DNA from 4 places in the Pseudomonas sp. GW821-FHT02C04 genome. Region 1 is predicted to be linked to each of the others. Evidence: predicted binding sites of a transcription regulator. Region 1 holds the regulator's gene; each other region holds the start of a gene.
What was found. The regulator FliA, encoded in region 1, starts transcription of late flagellar genes. The targets are predictions, from matches to a motif close to CTAAAGTTTNNNNNNNNNNNGCCGNTAA.
Positions count from the first base shown of each region.

Region 2: a site for FliA is predicted at 4,816-4,843, ahead of flgM (flagellar biosynthesis anti-sigma factor FlgM). Genes of this name have one in related genera too.
Region 3: a site for FliA is predicted at 2,866-2,893, ahead of motA (flagellar motor stator protein MotA). Genes of this name have one in related genera too.
Region 4: a site for FliA is predicted at 2,798-2,825, ahead of AC07VV_RS10140 (methyl-accepting chemotaxis protein). Genes of this name have one in related genera too.

Region 1 is NZ_JBWKVT010000003.1:122,501-128,503, reverse strand. It holds gene flhA (flagellar biosynthesis protein FlhA) at 1-457, shown strand, start outside; gene flhF (flagellar biosynthesis GTPase FlhF) at 469-1,809, shown strand; gene fleN (flagellar synthesis regulator FleN) at 1,923-2,753, shown strand; gene fliA (RNA polymerase sigma factor FliA) at 2,750-3,490, shown strand; gene AC07VV_RS12500 (chemotaxis response regulator CheY) at 3,658-4,029, shown strand; gene AC07VV_RS12495 (protein phosphatase CheZ) at 4,047-4,835, shown strand; gene AC07VV_RS12490 (chemotaxis protein CheA) at 4,875-6,003, shown strand, end outside.
Region 2 is NZ_JBWKVT010000015.1:2,010-8,012, forward strand. It holds gene flgE (flagellar hook protein FlgE) at 1-165, opposite strand, end outside; gene flgD (flagellar hook assembly protein FlgD) at 196-921, opposite strand; gene flgC (flagellar basal body rod protein FlgC) at 937-1,380, opposite strand; gene flgB (flagellar basal body rod protein FlgB) at 1,384-1,791, opposite strand; gene cheR (protein-glutamate O-methyltransferase CheR) at 2,033-2,860, opposite strand; gene AC07VV_RS30340 (chemotaxis protein CheV) at 2,908-3,840, opposite strand; gene flgA (flagellar basal body P-ring formation chaperone FlgA) at 3,923-4,684, shown strand; gene flgM (flagellar biosynthesis anti-sigma factor FlgM) at 4,879-5,205, shown strand; gene AC07VV_RS30355 (flagella synthesis protein FlgN) at 5,254-5,721, shown strand; gene AC07VV_RS30360 (flagellar brake protein) at 5,817-6,003, shown strand, end outside.
Region 3 is NZ_JBWKVT010000004.1:463,180-469,182, forward strand. It holds gene asd (archaetidylserine decarboxylase) at 1-383, opposite strand, end outside; gene AC07VV_RS17735 (rhodanese-like domain-containing protein) at 402-1,217, opposite strand; gene AC07VV_RS17740 (HDOD domain-containing protein) at 1,257-2,795, opposite strand; gene motA (flagellar motor stator protein MotA) at 2,962-3,813, shown strand; gene motB (flagellar motor protein MotB) at 3,817-4,896, shown strand; gene rsgA (small ribosomal subunit biogenesis GTPase RsgA) at 4,953-5,984, opposite strand.
Region 4 is NZ_JBWKVT010000002.1:433,735-439,737, reverse strand. It holds gene AC07VV_RS10155 (putative bifunctional diguanylate cyclase/phosphodiesterase) at 1-227, shown strand, start outside; gene AC07VV_RS10150 (NorM family multidrug efflux MATE transporter) at 272-1,669, opposite strand; gene AC07VV_RS10145 (LysR substrate-binding domain-containing protein) at 1,827-2,747, shown strand; gene AC07VV_RS10140 (methyl-accepting chemotaxis protein) at 2,929-4,905, shown strand; gene AC07VV_RS10135 (phosphocholine cytidylyltransferase family protein) at 4,920-5,633, opposite strand; gene AC07VV_RS10130 (gamma-glutamyl-gamma-aminobutyrate hydrolase family protein) at 5,653-6,003, opposite strand, start outside.

The sequences.
Region 1 (6,003 bases):
GCCGGTGCGCGACATCCGCAGCATTGCCGAAGCCATCGCCAACAATGCCGCCAAGAGTCAAGATACCGCCGCTTTGGTGGCCGCTGTGCGGGTCGGCGTTTCTCGCGCCATCGTCCAAAGCATTGTAGGGACTGAGTCGGAGCTGCCAGTTATCACGCTGGAGCCAAGGTTGGAACAAATATTGCTCAATAGTCTGCAGAAGGCAGGACAAGGCTCGGAAGAGGGCGTTCTGCTGGAGCCAAGCATGGCCGAGAAGCTGCAGCGTTCGCTCATCGAAGCGGCGCAGCGTCAGGAAATGCAAGGTCAGCCGGTGATCCTGTTGGTAGCAGGCCCGGTTCGCGCGATGCTCTCGCGCTTTGGCCGCCTGGCAGTCCCTGGACTGCATGTGCTGGCCTACCAGGAAATTCCGGACAACAAGCAAGTGACCATCGTTGCGACAGTAGGGCCCAACGGCTGAGGTAGTGGTTTATGCAAGTTAAGCGTTTTTTCGCCGCCGATATGCGTCAGGCCATGAAGCTGGTTCGTGATGAGCTGGGCGCTGATGCCGCCATCATTGGCAACCGCCGCATTGCCGGCGGCGTCGAGCTGACGGCGGCGCTGGATTACAAATTGTCGGCGCTGGCGCCACGGGTTCCGAACATGGAACTCGAAGACGAGCTGCGCAAGACCCAGTCGCGCATCGTTACTGCCCAGGCCGAGTTGAGCATGCGTGGTGAGGCCGACGGCAACACCAATCGCCAGTTGTTCTCCGGTCTGCCATTGACCGCCGGCCTGCCGCTGACGGCTGCCGAGCCTCTGACAGAACCGACTTACGCTGCTCCGGCGCGTCCAGCTCCGGCACCTGCGCCAGCTGCCGCTGGTGTCGATCCGCGTGCGCTGGATTCGATGCGTTTCGAACTCAACAGTCTGCGCGAGCTGATGGAAGTGCAGCTCGGCACCCTGGCCTGGAATCAGCTGCAAGGCAGCCGTCCGGCTCAGGCGAACCTTTATCGTCGTCTGCAACGCATCGGCTTGTCCGGCCCGTTGTCGCGCGACCTGCTGGCGCTGACCAGCGATATCGAAGAACCTCGTCAGGCCTGGCGCATGTTGCTGGCGCACCTGGCGCGGATGATCGCCACGCCGGAAGTCGAGCCGCTGGAAGAGGGCGGGATCATTGCCATGGTCGGCCCGGCCGGCATGGGCAAGACCACCACCCTGGCCAAACTGGCCGCCCGTTACGTGCTCAAGTACGGCGCGCAGAACATTGCGCTGGTGAGCATGGACAGCTTCCGCATCGGTGCTCAGGAACAGTTGAAAACCCTGGGCCGGATCCTCAATGTATCGGTGACCCACGTCGATCCGGGCCAGTCCCTGGTGCAGGCGCTGGATCCACTGCTGCGCAAACGCGTGGTGCTGATCGATACCGCCGGCCTGCAGGCCAGCGATCCGGCACTGCGCATGCAGCTGGAAAGTCTGGCCAGTCGTGGCATTCGGTCGAAAAATTATCTGGTACTGGCAACCACCAGCCAGAAACAGGTTCTAACCGCCGCTTATCACAGTTACAAGCGTTGCGGGCTCGCCGGGTGCATCCTGACTAAACTGGATGAGACGGCCAGCCTTGGCGAAGTGCTGAGCCTGGCGATCAGTCATGAACTGCCGGTCGCCTACCTGACCGACGGCCCACGGATTCCGGATGATCTGCATCTGCCGCGCCGTCATCAATTGGTCAGCCGCGCCGTCAGCGTGCAAATGCAGGAAGAACCCAGCGAAGAAGCCATGGCTGACATGTTCGCTGATATCTACCACAGTCCCACCAAGCAGGTTGGCTGAGGTAATGAACAGTTTTTGTACCTACATCGATGGTCTGCCATGCATTGTTCCGGTTGTGAACGCGCAGCCAGTAATGTGGCCTCCGTCTATGCAAGACAAGGTAAAGAAATAACATGGGCAGCATGCATCCCGTACAGGTGATCGCGGTGACCGGCGGCAAAGGTGGCGTCGGCAAGACTAACGTGTCAGTGAACTTGTCCCTGGCGCTGGCAGAGCTTGGCCGTCGGGTCATGCTGCTGGACGCCGACCTGGGTCTGGCGAACGTCGACGTTCTGCTGGGCCTCACGCCCAAACGTACCCTGGCCGATGTGATCGAGGGCCGCTGCGAGCTGCGCGACGTGCTGTTGCAAGGCCCCGGCGGGATCCGCATCGTGCCGGCCGCTTCCGGCACCCAGAGCATGGTTCACCTGAGCCCGGCCCAGCATGCCGGTCTGATTCAGGCGTTCAGCGACATCGGCGACAATCTCGACGTACTGGTGATCGACACCGCTGCGGGTATTGGTGACTCGGTAGTCAGTTTCGTTCGCGCGGCGCAAGAAGTGTTGCTGGTGGTCTGTGACGAGCCGACCTCGATCACCGACGCCTACGCGCTGATCAAACTGCTGAACCGCGATTACGGCATGAACCGCTTCCGCGTCCTGGCCAACATGGCCCAGAGCCCGCAGGAAGGTCGCAATCTGTTCGCCAAGTTGACCAAGGTCACGGATCGCTTCCTCGACGTCGCCCTACAATACGTCGGCGCGGTGCCTTACGACGAAAGCGTGCGCAAGGCGGTGCAGAAGCAGCGTGCGGTCTATGAAGCCTTCCCGCGTTCCAAGTGCGCACTGGCGTTCAAGGCGATCGCACAGAAGGTCGACACCTGGCCGCTGCCCGCCAACCCGCGCGGCCACCTCGAATTTTTCGTCGAGCGCCTCGTGCAGCAAACGGCAGGACCTGTGCTATGACCGCCAGCGGTATGAATTTCTACAAGAAGTCGGCACGTGACGCGCAGTACGAGCTGATCGAGCGTTACGCGCCACTGGTCAAACGCATTGCTTACCACTTGCTGGCGCGATTGCCGGCCAGTGTGCAGGTCGAAGACCTGATCCAGGCCGGGATGATCGGCCTGCTCGAAGTCTCGACCAAATACGACGCCAGCAAAGGCGCCAGTTTCGAAACGTACGCGGGCATCCGGATCCGCGGCGCCATGCTCGATGAAGTACGCAAGGGGGACTGGGCACCGCGCTCGGTTCACCGCAACACCCGTATGGTCAGCGACGCGATTCGCTCGATTGAAGCTAAAACCGGCCGTGACGCTAAAGATCACGAGGTTGCGGCCGAACTCCAATTGAGTCTCGACGATTACTACGGGATTTTGAACGACACCCTGGGCAGCCGACTGTTCAGTTTCGACGACCTGTTGCAGGACGGCGAACACGAAGGGCTGCACGAGGATGGCGCAAGTGCTCATCTTGAGCCGTCGCGCGATCTGGAAGATGAGCGCTTCCAGGCTGCGTTGGCGGACGCGATTGCCAATTTGCCGGAGCGTGAGCGACTGGTGTTGGCGCTGTACTACGACGAAGAGCTGAACCTCAAGGAAATCGGTGAAGTCCTTGGCGTCAGTGAATCGCGGGTCAGCCAGTTACACAGCCAGTGCGCGGCCCGTTTGCGGGGGCGTTTGGGGGAGTGGCGAGCGCGCTGAGGGCAGTGTGGGGACGCTGCGAACGAGGCTGGTGCGGTGGTGAACGGCACCGGTCTTGCTCTGTTGTGCTCCAGACAGTCATCGAGTGCTTTGCCGGATTGATTGAAATGGCGCGTCCAGGTGCTGGGCGCGTTTAAGACTGCTTGGAGGTCGAATTGAACAAAGACATGAAAATCCTCATCGTTGATGACTTCTCAACGATGCGGCGGATCATCAAGAACCTGTTGCGTGATCTCGGGTTCACCAACACCGTTGAAGCCGACGATGGCACCACTGCCATTCCGGTGCTCAACAGCGGCAGCATCGACTTTCTGGTGACCGACTGGAACATGCCTGGCATGACCGGTATCGACCTGCTGCGTCACGTGCGCGCCGATGAAAAACTCAAGCACCTGCCAGTGCTGATGGTGACTGCTGAAGCCAAGCGCGAGCAGATCATCGAAGCGGCCCAGGCCGGCGTTAACGGCTACGTGGTCAAACCTTTCACGGCTCAGGCGCTGAAAGAAAAAATCGAGAAGATTTTCGAACGCATCGGCTGATGACGCGCGGGGGAGCTATGGAGCATAACGAATCTTCACAGGGCGACTTCGAGTCGACTCTGAAAAAACACGCGGTCGAACTGGTCGAAAGCCTTGAAAAGGGCAGGTTCGGCGACGCCGTGCAACTGATCCATGAGCTCAATCAGACCCGTGACCGTGGCCTGTACCAGGAAGTGGGCAAGCTCACACGCGAACTGCACAGTGCAATCGTCAACTTCCAGATCGACCCGCATATGCCGCAGGCCGAGGAAGTGTCGCAGATCACTGATGCGACCGAGCGTCTGGGCTATGTGGTCAAGCTGACCGAAGCCGCGGCCAACCGCACCATGGACCTGGTGGAAAGCGCCACGCCGGTGGTCAATGGCCTGGCTGACGAAGCCCAGGCATTGAGTGCCGACTGGGGACGTTTCATGCGCCGTGAAGTCGGGGCTGAAGAGTTCCGCGAGCTGGCGCGTCGGGTCGACGGTTTTCTGGCACGCAGCAGCGCGGACAACCGCGCGGTGTCGAGCAACCTCAACGACATTCTGCTGGCCCAGGATTACCAGGACCTCACAGGTCAGGTGATCAAGCGCGTGACCCAGTTGGTCACCGAAGTCGAAAGCAATCTGCTCAAACTCGTGCTCATGGCCAGTCAGGTGGACCGCTTCGCGGGCATCGAACATGACCGTGCGGCAATGCTCGCTGAAAAAGATCCACAAAAACATCTCTCGCAGGGTGAAGGTCCGCAGATTCATGCCGATAAACGAGAAGACGTTGTGTCCGGTCAGGACGATGTGGACGATTTGCTATCCAGCCTTGGATTTTGAGTTTTTTTGGGTTTTTAGACCTGTAGGAGCACCCCATTAATGAGCTTCGGCGCCGATGAAGAGATCCTTCAGGATTTCCTGGTTGAGGCCGGCGAGATTCTTGAGCAACTGTCCGAACAACTGGTCGAGCTGGAAAGCCGCCCGGATGACGCAGATCTGCTCAACGCAATTTTTCGCGGTTTCCACACTGTAAAAGGGGGCGCCGGCTTCCTTCAGCTCAATGAGCTGGTGGAGTGCTGTCACATCGCCGAAAACGTGTTCGACATCCTGCGCAAGGGTGAACGTCGCGTAGATGCAGAACTGATGGACGTGGTGCTCGAAGCGCTGGACGCGGTGAACAGCATGTTCAGCGAAGTCCGCGATCGCAGCCCGATCACCGCTGCAACCCCGGAACTGCTGGCCGCCCTGGCGCGCCTGGCCGAACCGCAATCGGCGGATGAAGCCCCGGCTTCGCCTGTTGCCGAGATGATCGAAGAACTGGTCGTCGAAGGCGATTCGGGCGATATCACCGATAACGAATTTGAACAGTTGCTGGACTCGCTGAACGCCGTCAAGGCCGAAGCCGAAGCCCCGGCGGCTGCCGCTGCGCCTGCTTCCACCGAAGCGGCCAGCGATGAAATCACCGACGCCGAATTCGAGTCGCTGCTCGACCAGTTGCACGGCAAGGGCCAGTTCGCGGCCGACGCCGTGGCACCAGCTGCCGCTGCACCTGCTGCTCCGGCAGCGGGCGACAGCTCGGACATCACCGACGACGAATTCGAAGCCTTGCTCGATCAATTGCACGGCAAGGGCAACTTCGCCGTTGATGCGCTGGAATCGGCGATTGCTTCGGTGCCTGCATCTGCTGCTCCGGCAGCGGCGGCGGCCGGTAGCGATCTGATCAGCGATCACGAATTCGAATCGCTGCTCGACGATCTGCATGGCAAAGGCAAGTTCACTGACGTCGCCACCGGTGCCGTCGTGACGGCCGGCAATGCTTCGGCTGTTGCAGCGCCTGCCGCCAAGGCCCCGGCTGCTGCGGCAAAACCTGCTGCAAAAGCGCCTGAGCCTAAAGCGGAACCGGCCAAGCCAGCCGCCGCTGCTGCACCGGCTCCGGCCCGTGCACCGGCGACGCCGCCACCGGAAAAACCGGCGAGCGAAGCCGAGACTACCGTTCGTGTGGACACCG
Region 2 (6,003 bases), on a different contig from region 1:
GATAACCTTGCTGCCGCTACCCAGTTTGGTCGCCGAGTAGACGTCTTCGAATTCTGCGCGGGACGATTTGAAACCGGCGGTCGCGACGTTGGCGATGTTGTTACCGGTCACGTCCAGTTGTTTGTTGGCTGCATAGAGACCGCTAAGGCCGATATTGAAAGACATATTCCACTCCTTTGTGCCGGTTAATCGGCTCTATATACCAATGGTTTGTACTTTGGACAGGGCAACGGTGCCCTTGCCGGACAGGTTGAGCATCAGCTCGCCGCCGGTCTGGCTGATCGTCACGCTGGTGACGGTGGCCGGCAGGTAGGTCGCCATATCGGTCGAGGTGCCATTGATCGATGCGTTGGCCTTGACGGTATAAGTACCGGTCTTCACCACATTGCCGTCCTTGTCCTTGCCGTCCCAGGTGAAGCTCGCGCTGCCTGCGGCGCGACTGCCCAGATCGATGGTGCGAACAACCGTGCCGCTGCTGTCGGTGATGCTGACGGTGCCGCCGGCAATCGACGACGGAACGGTGACCGAACCGGTCATGCCTTTGCTCGGATCGTCGAGCTGGACCGAGTTGGTCTGCACGATCACGTTGCGGCCGACCAGCGACGAAGCCTGCAAGGCTTGCGACGAGTTGTAGTTGCCGGCCAGCGAACTCACGGTGCTGTTGAGGGTGGTAATCCCCTCGAGGCTGCTGAACTGCGCCAACTGGGCAACGAATGCACTGTTGTCCTGCGGGTCCAGCGGGTTCTGGTTCTTCAGCTGAGTTACCAGCAATTGCAGGAACGCGTCCTTGCCCAGGGCCTGGCCGCCGGTGGAGCTGTTAGTGGCCGAAGCAATGCCATCGGCTGTCGAACTGGTCTTTTTCGACGAGTTCGCCAGGATGTCCTTCATGCTCAGGCTGCTGGTGGTATCGGAAACACTCATGGCAGTCGCCCCTTATTACTGACCGAGGGTCAGTACCTTCTGCATCATGGTTTTGGCCGTGTTCATCATTTCGGCGTTGGTCTGGAACGAACGGCTCGCGGAAATCATGTCAGCCATTTCTTCCACCACGTTGACGTTCGGGTAGTAGACGTAGCCCTTGGCGTCGGCGGCCGGATGGTTCGGCTCGTAGCGCGCTTCGAGGTTGCTCTGGTCTTCGACCACGCCCATGACCTGCACGCCCTGGCCGGCAGCGTCCTGGTTCTGGAACAGCGAGTTGCTGCCGCCGCTCTGGCCGCCCTGGAACATGGTGGCGAACACCGGGTGACGGGCGCGATAGGTCTGGTCGATGCTCGACGAGACGGTTTCGGCGTTGGCGATGTTCGAAGCCACGGTGTTCAAACGCGTGGTCTGTGCGCTCATGCCGCTGCCGGCAATGTTGAAAACGCTGGACAGGGACATGGATTACTCTCCGCGCAGGGCTGACACCAGCCCTTTGAATTTGCTGTTGAGCAGCGTGAAGCTGGCCTGGAAGCCGACGGCGTTTTCCGCGTAGTTCGACTGTTCCAGTTGGGCATCAACGGTGTTCTGGTCGATCGACGGCTGCATCGGCGTGCGATACATCAGCGATTCGTCGCCATTGCCCAGACCTTCAGCTTCGATGTGACGGCTGTTGGTCATGTTCAGGGCGATGGTGCCGTTGGCGTTCTTCTGGCTCTGTGCTTCGAGCACTTTGGAGAACTCCAGATCCCGAGCCTTGTAGTTCGGGGTGTCGGCGTTGGCGATGTTGTTGGCCAGGACTTCGGCACGCTGGGCGCGGAAGCCCAGGGCTTTTTCGTGAATTCCGAGCGCTTTATCGAAGCTGATGCTCATGTCGGGAACCTTCAGGTGACCGGGTTTTTCGTAACTGGGTTATAGCAAGCGTCGTGCCAGTTTTAAAAAGCCCCGGATTCCGGGGCTTTGCAGGTGATCGGCAATGCGGCAATGCCAGAAAAGCGGCAACGGGTTTCCGCCGGATGCCGCTTTTCTGCCGCTTGCCGTCACTGCAAAAACGGCCAGGCATAAAAAAACGGGAGCCCCTGAGGACTCCCGTTTTTTGTGTTGCCGGTGCCAATCACTTCGCCTGGTAAATGATCCCCGGGCTGCACTGGACCATCTGGTAATGGTCCGGCAAACCGTTCAGCGCTTCGGAAGCGCCGAGGAACAGATAACCGCCCGGCTTCAGCGTGCTGTGAATACGCAACAGGATGTCTTTCTTCACCTCGGCGGAGAAGTAGATCAGCACGTTGCGGCAGAACACGATGTCGAACTTGCCAAGGCTTGCGTAGCTGTCGAGCAAGTTGAACGAGCGGAATTCCACCCGGTTCTTGATCGGTGCCTTGATCACCCAGCGCCCCGGCCCTTTCGGGTCGAAGTAGCGCTGCAGACGATCGGCGGACAAACCGCGACCGATCGCCAGGCTGTCGTACTCGCCGGTCTTGCAGTTGGTCAGCATGCTGCCGGACAGATCCGTGGCAACGATCTGTACGCCCATCTTCAACTGACCGATGTTGGTCCGTTCGAACTCGTCGATCGACATCGACAGCGAATAGGGTTCCTGACCCGACGAGCAGGCCGCCGACCAGATCCGCAGACGCTGGTTGGGAGCGGCCTTGATTGCCTCGGGCAGCACCTTGTTCTTCAAGACTTCAAACGGATAGGTGTCGCGAAACCACAAGGTCTCGTTGGTCGTCATGGCATCGACCACCTGCTCGCGCAAACCGCTGCGCGGCTGGGTCTGGATGCGCTGTACCAGCTCACCCAGGGACTTGATGCCTTGCTGCTCCATCAGTTTGTTGAGACGGCTCGAGACCAGGTACTGCTTGTTTTCACCGAGCAAAATGCCACAGGCTTTTTCCAGGAAGACCCGGAACTGTTCGAAATCCAAATTACCCGTAGACAAATGATGCCGCCTCTTAAATCGTGTTGATCGCCAGGGACGAAAAGTCCCTAGCTGATATCTGCTGCTTTGATCCGGTCGACTACCCGGGATGCCAGGTCATCAGGACGGAATTTGGCCAGGAAGTCATCGGCACCGACTTTCTTGACCATCGCCTGGTTGAACACACCCGACAACGAAGTATGCAGGATGATATGAAGCTTTTGCATGCGAGGGTCGCTGCGGATTTCGGCCGTCAGGGTGTACCCGTCCATCTCCGGCATCTCGATGTCGGAGATCATCATCAGGAACTCTTCTTCCGGCTTCTTGCCCTCATCGACCAGCTTGCGCAGGTAATCCAGCGCCTGCTTGCCGTCGTTCAGCGCCACCACTTCAACGCCAACCGTCTGCAGGCAACGCGTCACCTGCTTGCGCGCCACCGACGAGTCATCGACCGTCAGCACCCGCAGAGACAGCGCCTTGCTCTGGGTCTCGACATCCACCACGCCGACCGAAATCGCTTCCGGTGTCGGTGCGACTTCCGCCAGCACCTTTTCGACGTCGATGATTTCGACTAACTGATTGTCCACCCGAGTCACAGCGGTCAGGTAATGATCACGACCGGTCCCCTTGGGTGGCGGATGGATCTCTTCCCAGTTCATGTTGACGATACGTTCCACCGAGCGCACCAGGAAACCCTGGGTCTTGGTGTTGTATTCCGTGATGATCACGAACGGACTGTTCTTGTCTTTCAACGCCCCGGAGCCGGTTGCCATTGCCAGATCAAGGATCGGAATGGTCGCCCCCCGGATATTCGCCACCCCGCACACGACAGGACTGGACTTGGGCATCAGCGTCAGTTGCGGGCACTGCAGCACTTCCCGAACCTTGAACACGTTGATCCCGTAGAGCTGCTGGCCGTCGAGACGGAACAACAACAGCTCCAGGCGATTCTGCCCCACCAGTTGCGTGCGCTGGTTCACCGAATCCATTACACCAGCCATGCCCAGACTCCTACACCAACGCCAAGTGTTGTTGCGACGCACATTCATTGCTAAACGGCACGGCGCTTGCTTTTTAACTCTTATGAACACTCAAACGACATTTTTCCGACGCCTGACATCCCCCCTTCGCAGAGGACTTTGCGCGGTGTCTGCCGCTTGCCTGTTTTTCGCGGGCAGCCCTGCCATTGCTGATGCGGTTACCTTGCCTGACATGCTTATCGGCGTCACTCAGGGCTTTCTTGAATTCACCGTAGAAGACTATCTGGCTACCAGTCAAACGGAAGGGCGTTATGAAATCGAGGTCAAGCAGCTCGATCCGCGCATGCACATGCCTATGTGCGACAAGGAATTGACAGCGTCGCTGGAGAGCCCGGCACGTCCTTTGGGGCGCGTAACCGTCAAGGTTCGCTGCGAAGGCGCCTCCCCCTGGACCGTGTTCGTACCCGCTCAAGTCCGCCTGTTTCGCCCGGTCGTGACCACCACTCGCCCGCTCAAGCGCGCCGGGATCATCGAGCCTCAGGACGTGACCCTGCGCGAGCATGATGTGAGCCTGATCAACCAGGGCTTCCTGACGTCGGTGGATGAGGCGATCGGGCAAAAATTGACCCGACCAACGGTCGCCGACCAAGTGATTACCCTCGTGCATCTGGAACAGGCGGAAGTCGTTCGCAAAGGCGATCAAGTGGTGATTACCGCCCGCAGCGGCACGCTCTCCGTGCGCATGCCGGGCGAGGCCCTGTCCAACGGCGGCCTGAAAGAACAGATTCGCGTGAAAAACCTCAATTCCCAACGGGTCATCAAGGCGCAGGTCATGGCGCCGGGCCAGGTGGAAGTGGCAATGTGAGCAACGATTGGAGCAATGACAGGAAAGCCTCGTGAGGGATCGCGCAGAAAACTGGCGCCAACCTGAGCTGTTCCCTAAACTGTGCCGCAGCAGGATCTGTGCGGCGCATGCAGGCTCATTGGTAAAAGAGCCTAAAGTTTTCCAGGGGATGGCCGAGAACATGGCAAGCGTCCAAATTCCCAGAGGTTTTTAACATGGTCATCGATTTCAGCCGTTTGAACAGCTCCTCGTCACTTACGGGCAGTACACGTACCAGCACGCCTAAGGAAACCGCCGAAACCGGTACTTCCGCGACGCTGAATACCCCGGCCGAACAGGCCAGTACCGCAAAAAGCGGGGAATCGGTACATCTCAGCAATGAGGCTCAACAGTTGCAGAAGGTCACTGACAAGCTGCGCGATCAGCCTGCCGTCGACAAAGCCCGCGTGGCCGAGTTGAAAGCAGCGATTGCCGATGGCAGCTATAAAGTCGACAGCAACCGTGTAGCCAGCAAACTGCTCAACTTCGAAGCCCAGCGCTAGGCCTCGGTCAGCGCCAGGCTTTTGGACGCTTAAAACCCAAGGCCAGCCATGCACGACACTACTTTATTGCAACTGATCACCGACGACTTTGCTCCAGCTCAACAATTGCTGGAGTTACTGCAATCCGAGTCCCTCGCCTTGCACGGTCGCGACATGCCGCTGCTGGAAGAAATTCTGGCGCGCAAACAGGCATTGATCATTCTGCTTGAGCAGCATGGCCGCAAACGCAGCGAAATCCTCGCCAGCCTCAATCTGTCGCTCGACCGCCAAGGCCTGGAACAACTGGCCAGCCAGTCGAGCATCGGCGAGCAGTTGCTGACCCAGAGCGACGTTCTGACCGACCTGATCGCCCAGTGCCAGGCGACCAATGCCAAAAATGGCCAGTCGATCGTGATTCAGCAGGCCGCCACGGCCAATCAGCTGAAAATCCTCACCGGCGGCGAGCCACCTGCGCTCTATGACGCCAGTGGCACCTTCTCCAAACTGCAGAAACCCCGCGCGCTCAGTCAGGCGTGATGCGTTCTTCTATGCTTGCGCCCTATCAACGCGCGAAACATGCTGGCAAAATACTGGCCAGCCGTAGTCAAATTTTGTCTGGAGATTGATTTAACGTGTCCAACGTCCTCAGCGCGGATGATTCTCCGCAGCCACCAAAGGTGCTCACCACGCCTCTGGAAATCTCCAGCAACCTGCGCCAGCTGCAAGAGAGCCACGATCCGCTGATCATCACCTTTCACGAACGCAGCCAGCGCTTCCAGAGCTACCTGATCAAGGTTGACCGGGAAACCGCCACAATTG
Region 3 (6,003 bases), on a different contig from region 1:
AACGGCGCAGCATTGGCTGCGTCGCCACCCAGTAGTTCCAGCACGCTGAAGCTGTGGCCCTTGGCCTGGAAGATGCGACCGTGTTCGATCGGGCCGAGCTGGCTGATCGCACCGTCGGCCGGGCTGAGGATCGCGCCCGGTGTCTCGTCCAGCGGGCGGGCGCCGTCTTTCAGCGCACGGGTGAAGAAGGCGTTGAAGTGCTCGTAAGCGGTCACGTCCTCAACCAGCGCCAGCGACATGTCCACCTGATAACGCTTGGCGAACCAGGTGGTGAAGGCATTCTTGAACCAGCGCACGCGGCACTCGGCAATGCAGCCGGCCAGGCGCGACAACAAGTGGTGAGGCAGCAGGTACTGGCTGATGATAAACAAACGCTCTTTCATGACTGTCCTTAAAAATCCTTAAAGCTCGACGGGGGTGTCGGGGTGGTTGCCCCATTCGCCCCAGGAACCGGCGTAGCCCTTGACCCGCGGATAACCGAGGGACTTGGCCACCAGATAAGTGAAACCGGACCGGTGATGGGTCTGGCAGTGAGTAATGATTTCTTTGTCTTTCGTGATCCCGAGGCTTTCGAGGATCTGCGGCATGTCGGTGCGGATGCGCAGCTGACGCGCCTGATCCATGCCTGCCGTCCATTCGAAGTTGACTGCGCCGGGGATGTGCCCACCCTTGGCCGCCAGCACTTTCTCGCCGGAGTATTCCAGTGGCCCGCGAGCATCCCAGATCGCCAGGTCGGCGGCACCGAGGCGGCTTTGCAGGTATTCGCGGGTGGCGGTCGGTTCGTCGTGCAGGGTCAGGGCTACCGGACCGCCGACGACAGGAGGGATCTGGATCGACATCGGCGAGCCTTCCGCCAGCCACGCCGGCAGACCGCCGTCGAGGTAGTGGTACTTGTCGTGACCGATCACGTCGAGCAGCCAGATGAAACGTCCGGCCCAGCCACCGCCTTCGTCGTCATAGACCACATAGACCGCGTCCTTGTGATGACCCAGTTCACCAAACAGCTCTTCGAGTTTTTCTTTTGTCGGCAACAGGCCCGGAGCCGGTGCCTGGCCCAGCTGGGTGCGCTTCGGATCGACGAAGCGTGCGCCGGGAATGTGACCCTCGGCATAGCGGGCGGCACTGGTCAGATCCACCAGAATCAGGTTGCGGGCTTCGAGGCGAGGGAGCAGGTCGCTCGGCTCGATCACCAGCGCCAGGCCAGAGAAGTCAGACATGTGAGGTCTCCAGAGCACAAAGGGGAAGGATTGTAGCTGTCATTGGCCGCGCTGGCTAAAGCTGTGCAGGGCTTTCTCGATGCACTGCGCGGTTTTGCCGAAGGCTTGCACGGTGATGTCGGCGAACGGCCCGCCACCTTGGTCGGCCACCACGATCATGATGACGCGGCCGTTGTGGACCAGCGAGCGCAGGAACAGGTGTTCGCCTCGGAACAGCGTGCGCAGCGAGGGCGGCAGCAGGGCGGAAAACTGGGCGTTGTTGTCCGGGGTGATCCGCACTTGTGCCTGCTGCGCGAGCAAGCGTTGCAACACGGTGCTTTGACTGACGACGAAGTTGAGCGCAGCGGCTTCCTTCGGCAGGCCGGAAATCTGATGCACGCGCAGACTGGACTGCGTGCGGTCGGCCATCAGGATCATCACCCGGCGCATGCCGCTGGCCACCAGCGCGTCGCGAGCGGCAATGGTCAAGTGCATGGCGTTGGTGAATCGGCTCGGCTCGGCCAGCAGTTCGGCACATTGCCGGCGCCACTTGGCGAGATCGTCGGCATTGGGTGCAGCGGCGGGCAGCATTCCGGCGGGCAGGCGATGGGTGCCCCACGGCCACAGCAGGGAAACCGCCGGGTGCCACAGATCCGGCATCGAATGCCGGCGTGCGCTGTTGGCGGCCTGCTGGTGCAGCTGTTGTTGCACCTCGTCCATCGAGATTTGCAGATAGAGGCTGGTCAGGTACTGCCAGCGCTCGCTGTGCGGACTGTCCCAGGCCTGTTGCGCCGACAGCGCCAGACCGTTGGCCAGCAGCACGGTGTTGGCCGGCTGATTGAGCCAGTGGCGCAGGGTCGGGTCGTCATCGAGGCGATTCTGCTGGCGTAGCGGGTGATCGACATCGCGGGCGATGCGCAAAACCTTGACCAGTTCGCGCTGCTCGGTGAGCAGCAATCGATAGCCCTGCTGCACCCAGATCGGCAATCGCCAGACTTCGACCAGCGCCTCACCGATCTTCAGCAGGCGCACGCCGAACAATTGCTTTTCCACGTCGCGGGCCGATTCGCCCTTGTGGATAACCCGCACTTCCCACTCTTCGAGCAGTTTGGGAAAGGTCAGTGCCAGCGGCCACAGCGGCGACAGAAACAACAGACTGCCCCAATGAATGTCCTGCCACAGCCGCGCCAGGCGACTGGCAAAAAAGCCGTTGGCCTGTTGCGTGGCGTGCTGGCTGATCATCTGTATCTGGCGCAAGGCCTGGGGAATTTGTGCCTGCGGTTCGGCGGGCAGGCGAGCCAGCAGTTCTTCGGTGCGGGCGAGGCCAAGGCGATTGATCGCGACCTCAAGGTTTTCCGCCGGTGCAGTCATGCTGCCCTGGGTGTGGCGATTGGCTTCGCGAATGATGCTCAGCGCCAGCGCCGGGCTGTCCTGCATCAGGTCGGCGATGTCGCGCAGCGAGCTGCGATTATCGCGGATGGCGCGGCAGACACGATCGTGGGCTTCTTGCGGCACCGGCAGGCGTACGCCGTCGAGCAGCTTCACCCAGCCATCGAGTGTGGTGGGTTTTACGTGTGGGACGTTCGTTTCATTAGCCATGTCTGGACGAGATCTTCACTGACTGTAGACGCGCCCGGCATGGGCTAAATTGGCTTTTCGCCTGAACTGGCTATAGTCTGGCGCAGTTTTGCCGATAAGTAGAAGAAGAGATTTTTTAACTTCCGAATATGACCTTGAACCCGACTTAAATAAGTACTTTCTACCTATGGCTAAAATTATCGGCATCATCGTCGTATTCGCGAGCGTGCTCGGCGGATACGTGCTCTCCCACGGCAAGATTGCCGCCCTGATCCAGCCTTTCGAGGTGATGATCATCGGTGGTGCGGCACTTGGAGCATTCCTCCAGGCCAACCCCGGTTACATGACGATGCACGTGCTCAAGAAATCCCTGAGCATGTTCAGCTCGCGTTTCAGCCACACGTTCTATCTGGAAGTGCTGGGCCTGATCTACGAGATCCTCAACAAGAGCCGCCGTGAAGGCATGATGGCCATCGAGGGCGACATCGAAGATGCCGCTGCGAGCCCGATCTTCGCCAAGTACCCGGCGGTATTGAAAGACGAACGCATGACCGCGTTCATCTGCGATTACCTGCGCATCATGTCGTCCGGCAACATGGCGCCGCACGAGCTGGAAGGCTTGTTCGACATGGAACTGTACAGCCTCAAGGAAGACCTCGAGCATCCGTCCCACGCGGTGAACGGCATCGCCGACGCCATGCCGGGTTTCGGTATCGTCGCGGCGGTACTGGGTATCGTGGTGACCATGGCCTCGTTGGGTGAAGGCGATCAGAAGTCCATCGGTCTGCACGTAGGTGCGGCACTCGTGGGTACCTTCTTCGGTATTCTCGCGGCGTACGGTTTCTTCGGTCCGCTGGCGCACTCCCTGGCACACGATGCCAAGGAAGAGCTGAACGTCTACGAAGCCATCAAGGCCTCGCTGGTGGCTTCGGCGTCCGGCATGCCGCCATCGCTGGCTGTCGAGTTCGGTCGCAAGGTTCTGTACCCGGCTCACCGTCCAAGCTTTGCCGAGCTGGAACAAGCCGTTCGCGGTCGTTAAGTCATGGAAAATAACCAGCCGATAATCATCAAGCGCGTCAAGCGCATCGCCGGCGGGCATCACGGCGGGGCGTGGAAGATCGCCTTCGCCGACTTCGCGACGGCGATGATGGCGTTCTTCCTGGTGTTGTGGCTGCTGTCCACCGCGACCCCGGAACAGAAGATCGCCATCGCCGGTTACTTCAAGGACCCGGTCGGTTTCTCCGAGAGCGGCACGCCGTACATCATCGATCTGGGCGGCACGCCGACCCTGGCACCGGAAAATACCCTCAACCCTGAAGTGAAGTCGCAGCCGCAACCGGACAAGGTCACGGTCGACACCGAACAGGTTGAAGGCATGGCCGAGCAGGTCGAGAAGGAGCGTCTGGAACTGTTGCTGCAAGAACTGCAGAACAAGGTCGACGAGAACCCGCAGCTGCAGAAGTTCAAGGACCAGATCCTGTTCGAGATCACGCCGAACGGCTTGCGCATCCAGATCATGGACGCGGAAAACCGTCCGATGTTCGACTCCGGTTCTGCACGCCTGAAGCCGTATTTCGAAGACATCCTGCTGGCCATGGCCGACACCATCAAAGCGGTGCCGAACAAGATCAGCATCAGCGGCCACACCGATGCCAAGCCGTACACCGGCACCGGTGATTTCGGTAACTGGGAACTCTCGGCCAACCGTGCCAACGCCGCCCGGCGTGCGCTGGTGGCGGGCAGCTATCCGGACGGGCAAGTGGCGCGGGTGGTGGGTTACGCCTCGTCGGCGCTGTTCGACAAGGAAAACCCGTTCAACCCGGTCAACCGCCGCATCGACATCGTGGTGCTGACCAAGAAGGCCCAGGCGGCCATCGAAGGTTCGCAAGGTACCGAACCGTCGAAACCGGCAGATCAAGGCCAGAACGGTGCGGCCCCGGCCACGCCGGTCGACCCGAACGCCTTGCCGGCGGATCAGCAGCCAGTGCCTGCGCACGAGCTGCGCGAACGGCTGAACCTGTTCGACGACGCGGCGCCGAAGCCAACCGCGCCGGGCAGCACGACACCAGCCCCGGCACCCGCTGCACCCGCCACTGCACCGGCCCCCGCGCCGAAACAGTGACCCACAAAAAAGCCGCGAGATGATCGCGGCTTTTTTGTGTCTGGCTACTCAGTGGTTTAGTAACCGTTTTCCGGCAGGCTGGCGATGATCGAGCGGTAGCTGTTCATTCGCTGCTGCTGCACGCGGCCATCTTCCAGGGCCTTGAGCAGTGCGCATCCTGGCTCGCGGTCGTGCTTGCAGTCGCGGAAGCGGCAGGTGCCGAGCAGGTCGTCGAACTCGATGAAACCGGCTTCGACGTCGGCGCGGCTGACGTGGCCCAGGCCGAATTCGCGGATACCCGGGGAGTCGATCAGCTCACCGCCACCAGGGAAGTGGAACAGGCGCGCGGTGGTCGTGGTGTGGGTGCCCTGGCCGGACAGTTCGGACAACGGGCCGACGCGGGTTTCCACCTCGGGTAGCAGGCTGTTGACCAAGGATGACTTGCCGACACCGGACTGACCGACGAACACGCTGATGCGCCCGTCGAGCTGCTTCTGCAATTGCTCCATGCCATTGCCGTGGTGCGCCGACACTTCCAGCACCGGGTAACCCAGAGTGCGGTACACCGCCAACAACGCGTTCAGCGCCGGGGCGTTCTGTTCGTCGATCAGGTCGAATTTGTTCAGCAGCAGCAACGGGCGGATGCCGGCGTGCTCGGCCGCGACCAGATAGCGGTCGATCAGGTTCGCATGGGGCTCGGGCAGCGGGGCGAACACGATCACGATCATGTCGACGTTGGCGGCCACCGGTTTGAGCTGGCCACGGCTGTCCGGACGGCACAGCTCGGTGGTGCGCGGCAGTTGCGCGACGATCACGCCGATGCCCTGGTTGCCGGCGCGCCACACCACCTGATCGCCGGTCACCAGTGCGGGCAGGTTGGCCCGCAAGTGGCAGCGGAAAACCTGGCCGGCCAGTTCGCCGTCGACGGCCTCGACTTCGACCTGCACACCGAAGTGGGCGATCACCAGACCGTGCTGTTCCGGGCCCAGATCGCCGCCTTCGAGCGCCTCGACAGCCGAGGACTCGCGTTTGGCGGCGCGGGCGGCGCGCTCGCCCTGAATCTTTTCGATGCGCCAGTTTTGACGACGATTGAGTTGGCGTTTGGCCATGGGTGTTCCGTCTGAAGAA
Region 4 (6,003 bases), on a different contig from region 1:
AAGAGAACCGCAAACTAGTGCACGCGATGATCAACCTCGCGCACAACCTGCACCTGGAAGTGGTGGCCGAAGGGGTGGAAACCCCGGAGCAGATGGAGTTGCTGCGCGGGTTCGGCTGCGATCAGGTGCAGGGGTATCTGATCAGCAAGCCGTTGCCGTTGGCGGAGCTGGTTGAATACCTGACCTTCGATGCGAGTCAGCAGCCGCCGCTGGAAATCGTGGTTTAACCACAGAACCCTGTGGGACCAAGCCTGCCCCCACAGGGAAACACCTATTCAGGCTGGGCGACTGCGAACGGCTTCGAGGGTGCAGGCTCCAGGCGAATCATCCGCTTCATTTTCCATTCGAACGCCAGCGTCAGGCTGATCGCCGCGCAGGCCAGGCCCAGCGCCAGCCCCCACCAAACGCCGGTCGGTCCCCAGTGCAGATGGAACGCCATCAGCCACGCCGCCGGCGCGCCGATCAGCCAGTAGCAACCGAGCCCGACCAGAAACGTGGTTTTGGCATCCTTCAGCCCACGAATACAGCCCATCGCAATCGTCTGGGTGCCGTCAAACAGTTCGAACCACGCTGCGACTGCCAGCAGGCTCACGGCCAGGCGGATGACCTCGGCAAACGCCGGATCGTTGTGATCGAGGAACAACCCGACCAGCTGATTCGGCAGCAACCAGAACACCATCGCAAACCCCAGCATCACCACCGCACCGAAGACGATGCCGACCCGCCCGGACATCCGCGCATCGTTCAATTGCCCGGCGCCGTAATGCTGGCCGACGCGCATGGTGATCGCATACGACATCCCCGCTGGCACCATGAACGCCACCGAGACGATTTGCAGGGCAATCTGGTGCGCTGCCAGTTGCGTACTGCCCATGGTGCCCATGCACAGCGCCGCGAAGGCGAACAACCCGACTTCCACCGCGTAGGTGCCGCCAATCGGCAGACCCAGGCGCCAGAGTTCTTTCAGGTACTGCCGGTTTGGCCGCGACAGGCCCTCGCGTAGCGGGTAAGCGTTATAGGCCGGATGTCGACGGATATGCCACGCCAGCGCCAGTGCCATGCAGTTGGCAACAATCGCCGTGACCAGGCCGATACCGGTCAGCCCCAGTTTCGGCAGGCCGAACATGCCGGTGATCAGCGCGTAATTGAGCAGGAAGTTGGCCACGGTGCCGGCGAGGCTGATGACCATCACCGGTGTCGCCCGGCCGATGGCGCTGGTGAAGCCGCGCAGGGCCATGAAGCTCAGGTAGCCGGGCAGGGCAAACGGCAGCGCGATCAGAAACTGCCCGGCCGCGTTGACGTTGGTCTCGGTCTGGCCGAACAGCAACAGCACCGGTTTCAGATTCCACAGCAGCAGCCCGGCACCGAGCGCCATCAGCCACGCCAGCCACAACCCGGCCTGGGTCAGCTTGGCGGCGCCAATGATGTCGCCGGCGCCCTGACGGATCGCGACCAAGGTGCCGACCGCCGCGATCACGCCGATGCAGAAGATCGACACGAACGAATAGCTCGCCGCGCCCAGACCGCCACCGGCCAGCGCTTCGGGGCTGAGGCGGGCCATCATCAGGGTGTCGGTCAGCACCATCAGCATGTGTGCCAACTGCGAGGCAATCAACGGCCCCGCCAGCCGCAGGATGGCCCAGAGTTCGGTACGCACAGGACGCTGCATGGTGTTCACATCCGTATAAAGAGGGAGCAAGAGACCGTCGATTCTCAGGGTTTGGCGCGGCTTGCACAAAGGGATAAAAAGGATGGGTGGCATGATTAAAACTCATCCAGGAGCAATTCTGCTAAGTTGGCGCAATCCCGCCATTGGAGCGCTGTACATGTCCCGTCGCCTTCCACCCTTGTATGCCCTGCGCGCATTCGAAGCGGCGGCACGCCACAGTTCGTTCACCCGCGCTGCCGAAGAACTGTCGATCACTCAAAGTGCGGTCAGCCGGCATATCCGCACGCTCGAAGAGCACTTCGCCTGTCGGCTGTTCCATCGCAGCGGACGCAATTTGCAACTGACCGAATCGGCGCGCTTGCTGCTGCCGGGCATCCGCGAGGGGTTCGCCGCGCTGGAGCGGGCCTGCAATACCTTGCGCGCCGAAGATGACATCCTGCGCATGAAGGCCCCGTCGACCCTGACCATGCGCTGGCTGCTGGCGCGGCTCAGTCGCTTCCGCCATTTGCAGCCGGGCAATGAAGTGCAACTGACCAGTGCCTGGATGGATGTGGATTCGGTGGACTTCAACAACGAACCCTTCGATTGCGCGGTGCTGCTGAGCGACGGGCATTTTCCGCCGGACTGGGAGGCCAGCCTGCTGTTCCCGGAAGAGCTGATTCCGGTCGGCGCCCCGAGCCTTTTGCACGACCAGCCCTGGGATGTGGCGCGACTGGCCAGCGCCGAATTGCTGCACCCGACGCCGGATCGCCGCGACTGGCGCAGTTGGCTGGAGCACATGGGACTGTCGGATCAGGTATCGCTCAAGGGTGGGCAAGTGTTCGATACCCTGGAACTGGGGATGATCGCGGCGGCCCGGGGGTATGGCGTGTCGATGGGCGATTTGCTGATGGTGGCCGAAGATGTCGCGCAAGGGCGTTTGAGTCTGCCGTGGCCGACGGCGGTTGCCAGCGGGCTGAATTATTACCTGGTGTGGCCAAAGACCCGTCCGGGAGGTGAACGTTTACGCCGGCTCAGCGACTTCCTGCAAGGCGAAGTCCACGCCATGGTGCTGCCGCCGGTCACGCGCTTGAGCTGAAACGTTCGAGCCGCCACAATGCCGGCCTTCGGCCATAACCCCGCTGCGTACTCAAGTATTCGGTTTTACCGCCGAATACGTGCAAGTGGGACCGTCGTGCCGGTTCCAGGCTTCACCCCCATTATTAGAATTTTCCGAGCCGCGATCAGGGAGGATCCGCAGACTCGGCCAGGAGCTGTCCATGTCTCAACCTCGCGCCCGGATCGCCTCGCAGCTGGGCCTCGCGCTCGCCGTGATACTGGCGGTTGTCATCAGTGGCAGTACGGTGTTCGCCCTGCGTTCGCTGGATACCGCCAACCTCGCCACCCGTGAAGAACACCTGGCCAGCGAGGCACGTCTGCTCGCCGACCAGTTGAGCACTTTCCACGGCACGCTGCGTGAAAGCACCCAGCGCCTGAGCGGGTTGTTCGAGAAGCGCTTCAGCGCGGGCCTGAGCATTCACCCGAGCGAGCCGGTCAGTGTGGCGGGCACCCAGACCCCGGGCCTGCACCTGGGCAGCGAAGTGTTGAACAACAACTTCAAGGAAGTGGACGAATTCAAGCAGATGACGGCGGGCGTTGCCACGCTGTTCGTGCGCAGCGGCGAAGACTTCGTGCGGGTCAGTACCTCGCTGACCAAACAGGACGGCACTCGCGCCATCGGCACCTTGCTGGATCACGCTCACCCGGCCTACGCAAAGTTGATGGCGGGCCAGGGCTACGTCGGCCGCGCGCTGCTGTTTGATCGTTCCTATATGACTCAGTACACCCCGGTGCGTGACAGCAGCGGCAAGGTGATCGCGGTGTTGTTCGTCGGCTTCGATTACACCGACGCGCAAAACGCCCAGTTCGACAACCTCAAGCGTTTCCGCATCGGCCAGAGCGGTTCCCTGGCGCTGCTGGATGAGCAGAACAAGTGGCTGGTTGCGCCAGCGGGCGTGCAGGCGCCGGATCAAGCGGTCCCGGTGGTCAACGGTCTGGCGAAGACGCCTGGCAAGGGCCGGTTCTGGAGCGACAAGTCCGAAGACTTCTACAGCATCGCCGTACCGTTCGACGGTGGACCGTGGTCGGTGGTGGCGAGCATGCCGAAATCCGAGATCCGCGAAGTGACCTGGAGCGTTGGCATCCAGTTGGCCATCGGCAGCCTGCTGGCGATGCTGATTGCGGTCGGTTCGGCGGTGTGGCTGCTGCGCAGCAAACTGCAACCGCTGGGTGATCTGGTGCGTCAGGCCGAAGCCTTGGGTGCCGGCGATCTGAGCGTGCGCCTGAACGTGTCGAGCAACGATGAAATCGGTCAGTTGGCCCGTGCCTTCAACCAGATGAGCCAGGCGCTGTCGACCATGGTCGAGCACATCCGCCGCGCTTCGGAAGAGGTCAACAGCCGTGCGCAGGCGCTGTCCGGTCTGTCCGGCGGCGCGTATGAAGGCATGGAGCAGCAGTCCGGCGAGATCACCAGCATGGCGGGTGCGGTTGAAGAGTTCTCCGCCACCTCGCTGAACATTGCCGACAACATGGGCAACACCCAGCGTCTGGCCCAGGAAAATGCGCAGCAGACTCAGATCGGTCGCAGCTCGATGGAAGAAGCGTCGTCCTCGCTGGAGCAGATTGCCGGCGCGCTGAACACCACGGCAACCGTGATCAACACGCTCGGTCAGCGCTCCCAGGAAATCGGCGGCATCGTCAGCGTGATCACCTCGATTGCCGAACAGACCAACCTGCTGGCGCTCAACGCGGCCATCGAAGCCGCCCGTGCCGGTGAACAAGGTCGCGGCTTTGCCGTGGTGGCTGATGAAGTGCGCAATCTGGCGTCGCGTACTCGTCAGGCGACTGACGAGATCTCCGGGATGATCCACAGCATCCAGCAGGAAACCGGCAACGCCATCAGCACCATGGAACAGGGCAATGTGCTGATGCAGGAAGGCCTGTCGCGTAACGCCAACGTCGCGTCGGCGCTGGCGCGGATCGATGAGCAGAGCCGTTCGGCGGGTCAGCAGTTCGCGGCGATCACCACCGCGACTCAGGAGCAGAGCAGCACCGCGACGTTGTTGAGCAGCAATCTGCAGAGCATTGCGATGGCCAACAGCGAGCAGCGTGAAGTGGTGTCGAACCTGGCAATCACCGCCAAGGAGCTGGAAGGCCTGGCAGCCGACCTGCGCCAAGAGGTCGACCGCTTCCGCTGAGGCGACGTACCTGCTTACTGGTACGCGGAGAGGTCTTCGCTGGAGTCGACCTCTCCCCATTCTCCCGTGTAAGCAACGGCTTCGACGGGAACCTGGCCAGCATCGATGACGCGCTGCAGCGTGTTGGTCATGTGCATCTTGTCGCGTTGTTCCGGGGTCAGCTCGGCTCGTAGCCGAACGACCTCTGCCCAGCCCTCGGGGGTGAAGCGCAGCAGTCCCATGTATTGGCCCTGAACTTCGTCCACCGATTGCGGCTTGTTGCCGATTTCCGCCAGCGTGCCGGCGTCGGTCAGGCGGAAGGTTTCGGCATCCAGCAGCGGATCGCCGAAACGTTGCGTCCACAGTTCCAGCCAGTTGGGGTCATAGGTCACCGCCAGTGACGCCGTGTTGGCCATCAACGACTGAACGGCCGCCGGGCTGTAGAAAATATCGGAATAACTCACGATGCACGGCTGCCCCTGCAGCCACGATTCGGCGCAGGCCAGTGACGACACCATGTTGGTGTCCGCCCAGCGCGGGTTGTGAAACTCGATCAGGCCACGGTTGGCCAGCAACTCACGCTTGTAGCCGGTGACCACGGCGATTTCACTGATACCGGCCGCGCGCAGGGACTCCAACTGCCATTCGAGCAAGGGTTTGCCTCGCAATTCGACCAGGCACTTGGGGCGCTCATCCGTGAGGCTTTTCATGCGACTGCCACGTCCGGCAGCCAGAATAATGGCTTTCACAACACGTCTATCCCGTGGGTTATTGAGAGGAGTGGGGTTCGCCGAACAACTGCCGGATTCGCTGAAGATCGTGGAAGGCAAAATCCGCTTCACGTTCCGGGTGCCACATCCAGCCTTCCCACGGCAGCTGAAGGTGGCGGACGGCTTCGATTTCCCCGTCTTCGCTACGGGCCATGACTTCAAACCCCTGCGGGCAACTGGCAAGAGCGAGGCCGTGATAGCTGTTCACTTCGGCGACGATCCGGCCGGACAACTGATGCCGGGTTCGCACATGACCGGTGACCGGTTTCAGCTCGCCGCCGGACCAGTGCGCCAGCATCTGCATGCCGCGACAAATGCCCAGCACTGGCAACTGACGCGCGCGCGCGTG